Regions from separate parts of the Lysinibacillus sp. NPDC056220 genome, predicted to be linked through region 1. Evidence: riboswitches for the same ligand, from Rfam matches in the RefSeq annotation. Region 1 holds a riboswitch; the other holds the start of a gene.

Evidence for each region. Region 1 has a riboswitch for cyclic di-AMP ahead of ACOZBY_RS07290 (TrkH family potassium uptake protein). Riboswitches for the same ligand answer to the same signal wherever they lie in the genome.
Region 2: linked by a shared signal. The riboswitch ahead of ACOZBY_RS17255 (APC family permease) and the one ahead of ACOZBY_RS07290 (TrkH family potassium uptake protein) in region 1 are both predicted to bind cyclic di-AMP.

What each region holds. Positions count from the first base shown of each region.
Region 1 is NZ_JBMOXD010000002.1:460,569-463,994, forward strand. It holds gene ACOZBY_RS07285 (potassium channel family protein) at 1-110, opposite strand, end outside; gene ACOZBY_RS07290 (TrkH family potassium uptake protein) at 137-1,474, opposite strand; cyclic di-AMP (ydaO/yuaA leader) riboswitch at 1,588-1,727, opposite strand; gene rpsU (30S ribosomal protein S21) at 1,984-2,157, shown strand; gene ACOZBY_RS07300 (NfeD family protein) at 2,459-3,426, shown strand, end outside.
Region 2 is NZ_JBMOXD010000006.1:14,451-17,876, reverse strand. It holds gene ACOZBY_RS17255 (APC family permease) at 1-1,810, opposite strand, end outside; cyclic di-AMP (ydaO/yuaA leader) riboswitch at 1,930-2,079, opposite strand; gene ACOZBY_RS17250 (PepSY domain-containing protein) at 2,293-2,811, opposite strand; gene ACOZBY_RS17245 (PepSY domain-containing protein) at 2,904-3,426, opposite strand, start outside.

The DNA of each region.
Region 1 (3,426 bases):
TCTTCGTTAATATCAATTCCTAAAATTTCCTGTCCAGCTTCGTGGAGCCTGCGGGCAACGCTTGTTCCGAATCTTCCTAGGCCAATAACTGCATATTGTTTAATAGCCATAGCTATAGCACACTCCTCTAATTTTGTTATCCAATCATAATATTACCTTTAGGATGTCGAAAGGCTTCTGTTTTTCGTCGTTTTGTAATAGCGAAAGCAATGGTTAATGGACCTAGTCTTCCAGCAAACATCGTTAAAATAATGAGAATTCTACCAGTAGGGGATAACTCAGGTGTCAACCCCATCGAAAGACCGACAGTACCAAATGCAGAGGTTGCTTCAAATAAATACATCATGAAACTATGACGTTGTTCAGTAATGCTAAGAATGATTGTCACCACAACAACGATAAGTACGCCACACATTGTGACAGTCAAAGCCTTTAAGATAGTCTCAGTGACAATTCTACGTTTAAATAAAACAACATCTTCTTTTCCACGGATTTGTGACCACATTGTAGCAACTAATACTGCGAAAGTTGTTATTTTTATACCACCTGCAGTGGAACCAGATCCAGCTCCAATAAACATTAAGAGAATTATTAAAAATAATGTAGAATGTGTTAAGTCACCGATAGCCAGTGTATTGGAACCTGCTGTTCTTGGTGTAACAGCTTGGTAAAAAGAACCCAATACTTTGCCCCATTCAGTTAAAGGACCAAGTGTTTTATCATTTCCAAATTCAAACAAAAATATCAAAATTGTAGCGCTTACCGTTAAAATAATTGTAGACGCTAAAACAATTTTTGTATGAACGGAAAGTCTTTTAGTAACTCGATATTCATATAGTTCATTCATGACAATAAACCCCAAGCCTCCAATTGTAATGAGCGCGCAAATTGTTAAAACGACGAATGGGTCATCTACATAAGCTGTCATTCCATTAAATCCGCCCATTAAATCAAAACCTGCATTATTGAAATTAGAAATTGCATGAAAAAAGCCAAAATATACAGCTTTTCCTATAGGCATATCAAAAGAAAAACGAATCGATAAAATAAGACCACCAATTATTTCAATCAATGCTGTAAAGAGCAGTATTCTCTTTACTAATTTAACAAGGCCAGCAATGGAAATATTATTAAATGCTTCCTTAAGCAAAAGTCTTTCTTTTAAAGATATTTTTTTCCCGAGTAGTAAAAATAACAATGTTGCAAATGTCATGAATCCTAAACCACCAATTTGGATTAGGCATAAAATGACTACTTCTCCGAAAACTGAAAAAGTATCACCTGTATCGACAACAATTAATCCCGTTACACAAGTTGCTGATGTAGCGGTGAATAATGCATCTAAAAACGAAAGTCCTTTTCCATCTTCTGTAGAAAGAGGCATCGTTAAAAGAAAAGTCCCGATGATAATAATAAGTGCAAAGCCAAGTACAAGAATTTTGGGAGGATTTAATGTGTTTCTAAAAGTGTTCATCTTGTTCTCCTCTATAGATGTTAAATTACTTGATTTTAAATATGCATAAAAAAAGACCAACTAAAAAAGCATGTAAAGAATAGGAGAAAACATGCTAATAGGTGGTCGAATAGGACCTCCTTCGCTTTAGCCGACGAAGTTAGCTGACGGGTAGGATGGCGAAAGAGTTTCTCATCCTTTCTGCATGTGCAGAATTAACCCCAATATATTGGGTCCTCCGTTCTCAATGTTTGAGATTTGGCCAGTATTAAATTGAATGTGATTATTCTACGCCCATATTCTATTTTTTGTAAACCCCTATATGAATAGAAAAATACAATTATTTTTTTATTGGGAGCCAAATTTGCTCTTCGAATTCCAATTAGAAATAAAACCAAAAATTCACTTGATATTTTCGCACACTTTCTATTGACCATTATTAGACAATACGATATAATTTTTTAGTACACAACAGAAGGTGATTTGCCTAAATTGTGTATTGACGTGTGTTCGGAGGGAGGGAAAGAGAGATGTCAAAAACTGTCGTTCGCAAAAACGAATCGCTTGAAGATGCTCTTCGCCGCTTCAAACGTACTGTATCAAAAAGTGGTACAATTCAAGAAGTTAGAAAGCGCGAGTTCTACGAAAAACCTAGCGTAAAACGTAAAAAGAAATCAGAAGCTGCACGTAAACGTAAGTGGTAATTTAATTTCCCATTAAAAATCCCTACGTTCATAACACGCAATCGTATGATTCACTGAGCAGACAAAGATATACCTGGAATTAATTACAGCTGTAATTAATTCCAGGTATTTTACATTGCTCGATTTACGTACATATGAAAAAGCCGGATGGATATCAACTAGATTCATTCGGCTTTTTTGTGTAATACTAAGTTGTAAGCAACATGTACAAATAGTCGAAATAATTTTTCAGATATGTGAAACTTTTTACATGTTTGACCGTATATACAGAGGAGAAGCATGTTAGAAGGGAGGGAAAAAGGTGCGAAAACGGAGAATCCTTAGCTATTTACTAGTAATATGGATGACTTTTTTGTTAGCGTTTCCATTAACTTCGGCGTTTGCAAGCAGTAAGGTCTACCACGTTCCTATTCATAATGAAGTAGAGCGAGGGCTTCACGCATTTTTAGAACGAGCTTTTAATGAGGCTAAAGAAAACAATGCGAAAGCGATTATCTTAGATATACATACGCCTGGCGGATTTGTAAATGCAGCAAGTGATATCGCCATGCTTATGGATGCAACGGATATATGGACAATTGCTTTTATTAATAAGGATGCCCATTCAGCAGGAGCTTTTTTAGCCTTACATGCGGATGAAATCTACATGGTGCCCAATGGAACAATCGGTGCTGCAGCGGTTATCGATTCAGCGGGTAATACAGCTGATTTGAAAGCAAATAGTGCGTGGCTTGCTCAAATGTCAGCAGCAGCAGAGACATCTGGTCGAGATCCAAAGTATGCTTTAGCAATGGCTGATTCCAATTATGAATTGCCAGAGTATCGTGCGGAGGGAAAAAATTTATTAACGCTTTCAGCATCGGAGGCATTAAAGGTCAAATACTCAGAGGGTACCGTGAAAAATTTTCAGGAACTTTTAGAGAAAAAAGACTTACAAGATCGTGATGTCGTTTCAATCGAACCAACATTCTCTGAGAAATTAGCTCGGTTTATTACAAATCCAATTATTGTTCCAATTTTATTATCCATTGCAAGTCTAGGTCTTGTCATGGAGCTCTATTCGCCAGGATTTGGCGTTCCGGGTATAATGGGATTATCAGCGCTTGGTTTATTTTTCTTTGGACATATGGTTGCGGGCTTTGCTGGCTATGAATCCTTGTTGTTATTGGTTATTGGTTTAGCACTTGTAGTGGCAGAGTTTTTTGTTCCTGGTGGAATTGTCGGTATTTTAGGTGGTGTGCTCATAATACTAAGTTTATTACTGGCAGG
Region 2 (3,426 bases), on a different contig from region 1:
GAAAAGGTACTGTCATAATCACGACATTTCTGTGAAATAACAATGTCGTACGTATTAATAAGCTTGATTGGTTGTGAAGCATATGATGCCAGCCTTTTTTCGGTAAAAATTGAGGGATAACAACCGTTACTTTATGACCTGTTTTCGCACATTGATGGTCCACTTTATCAATAAATTTTATCAATGGCTGTGTGATGCTACGATATGCTGAATAATAGGTTACTAATCGAATATCTGGTTGCCAAGCCTGCCATTTTTCTTCGAAGGCTTTTGCATCTGCTGGATCGAAAGCCACATAAAAGGCAATAACTTTATCAACCCTTAGTGATTTCACATAATGAAGAGAATTTTCAACCACCTTCGTTATACCAGCTACTGGTACAATGAAAACATTGCCCTCAATGGTTGCCAGTTCCTCTTTACTCAATCTCAGCTGCTCTCCAACGGCTTGATAATGAAGCTTGATTCGATGAAATACGAAAATGATAATTGGTAAAAAGACAAACACTGGCCATACTTGAGGCATTTTTGTCACAAAAAACATCATCGCTACGATGAATGAAATGGCTGCACCCATTGTATTGATCGTAAATTTTGCCATCCAGCCAGTAGGTTTTTCACGCCACCATTTTCTCATCATACCAGTTTGCGCTAATGTAAACGGAATAAATACCCCAACAGCATAGAGTGGAATCAAATGTTCCGTTGTCCCATCAAATAAGATGATTAAGATAATGGCTGCTAGCCCTAGCATCATAATGCCGTTCGAATAACCAAGGCGATCCCCACGCATTTGAAATATTCTCGGGATAAAACCGTCTTTTGATAAATTGACAGCAAGTAGAGGAAATGCAGAATAGCCCGTATTTGCTGCAAGTACCAAAATCATCGCTGTTGCACCCTGTACTATATAATAAAAGATATTTCGACCAACACTTGCTTCTGCCAGTTGGGAAACGACTGTCGCTTCCGAAGTTGGCGCAATTCCGTAAAAATACGCTAAACTAACAATACCGATAAATAAAACCGCTAAGATTCCCCCCATCGCTAACAATGTTTTAGCAGCGTTATTAGGGGCAGGATTTCTAAAATTAGGAATGGCATTCGAGATAGCCTCTACACCTGTTAAGGCTGAGCTTCCTGACGCAAATGCCTTTAATAAAATAAATAAATTAATCCCTGCTACTGGAGTACCAATCTTTGGATGCAGCTCTGCTGGCACCTGACCTGTTGCAACATTATAGAGCCCCAACCCAATTAACACTAACATAACGACTACAAACAGATAGACTGGATATGCCAAAACAGAGGCGGACTCTGTTACACCACGTAAATTCAAGATCGTTAAAAAAATCACAAATATAATAGCGATTAGCACATTGTATGGATGCAGACTTGGAAATGCCGATGTAATTGCGTCTGTACCTGCAGATACACTTACCGCTACCGTTAAAATATAATCAACGAGCAATGAGCCTCCTGCTACAAGACCCGCATTCACACCTAAATTTTCCCTAGATACTATATAAGCGCCACCTCCATGTGGATAGGCGAAAATAACCTGACGATATGATAAAGTCAGTGCCACCAAAAGGACAACAACCCCTGCAGCAATCGGTAAAGAATACCAAAATGCTAATGTTCCCACAGTCATCAGGACAATTAAAATTTGTTCTGGTCCATAGGCTACGGAAGACAAAGCATCGGACGATAATATGGCCAATGCCTTTGTTTTACTAAGCTTTTGTTCCCCTAACGCATCGGATCTTAATGGTTTGCCGATTACATAACGTTTAAATGAGGATTTCATCAATAAACACCTTCTAGTTTCTTAGATTGTGTTTCGCCTTCCTAAATGAGATCAAAAAACGCCTACAAGTCATCACCAAATAAGACTTGTAGACGCTCATCTGTCTGCCAAGCTCCAACTTTTCTGCTCTTAACGCTTACGAGGTTAGCTGTCGGATTCGGGCCTGAGTAGCCCTACCCTTCAAAAGAAGAGATTCACCCCTAGAATTGCTTATGCACTCCGTCAAAAATGGGTCCCCCGCGTCTAGTTTGCTTCAGCGATTTAGAAATTTGAAACTTTAATAATGATGCCATATTACGCCTGTCAATTAAAAAAGTAAAGAAGAAAATTTTTCTTTTTCACAAGTGAAATACATAGACATTTTGAACTCATGGTAAATATCCGTGGTAGAAATTAATTTCCTCGCAAACACCTAATTTAAAGGGATTTTACAACAAAAAAAACCTTAAAAGTATGCTCTACTTTTAAGGCAACAACCAATATTAGTCTTCCATATCTTTTTCAAAATTAACAATTTCTCCTGTAATCGGATCAACATCAACCTCATATTCATATTGGCCATCTTTTAACTCGATTTCATAAATCCCATCATCTAATTTAATTTTTGTTACTGTACCCTTTGCTTTTGTTAGAGCCGCTTCAATAGCCTTTTCTTTACTTATAAGGTTGGTAGCAGTATTAGTGTTAACCCATTCATTATCGTCGTCATCTTGACGCTCTTTCTTCTGCTTAAGTAATTTTCCGGTATAGGCATCGAATTTTAAATCATACTCATCTGTATCAGTATGCACCTCTACCTCATAAACAGAGCGGTAGTTATTTTGATCAAGTTCAATATCTACTACTGTCCCCTCTACTACTGCCAATGCCTTCTTTTCGATTTTTTGCATGGATAGGACCTTTTTTTCTTGTGCACTTCCTGATAATAAAGTTGTAGAGCCAATCGCCGCTCCAACACCAAGAGTCACCACTAATGCAGGAATCATAATTATTTTTTTCATGTTCATCTCTCCTTTGTTTTATCTGCTTTTAGCTTACCAAGCAAAGATGATAGAACTATAAGAGGAACATTAGAATTTCATGAGAAAACTCTTTAATCGTCCCATGAAACAGAAAGGACCTTTCCAGATACAGCATGAATTTGGAACGTGGCTTCTTCATGCTCTGTTTCAATTTCAACTAAATAATAACCGCCCTCCGCCGTATCTTCAAAATCTACAGAATCCACCTTCCCGGTTAATTGTTGCAGCGCTATATCAATGGCTTGCTGTTCGGTAATAATGTGGGGGTTTTCAGGCTGATTTAATGGTTCTACATCTTTTTCAGATAACACTTCACCCGAATAGCCATCTACTGTGATATCTTTTTGCTTATGTTCCTTTTCAACACGTGCGGTATAAATGGTTTCCGTGAGCATGACGCTTTCTACCTCACCATATTTTTCTTTCACCATTTTTCTTATTTGATTTTCTGTTAACAATAATTTACTTTGCCCTTTTTGCAACGTTAGATCAGAAACCTGCTGTGTTGTAGCATCAAGCATGGCTGTATATTTCAAATTCTCACGTGTAAATTGTATTTCAAATGTATTTCCATGTTTCTTTACTTCTGAAACT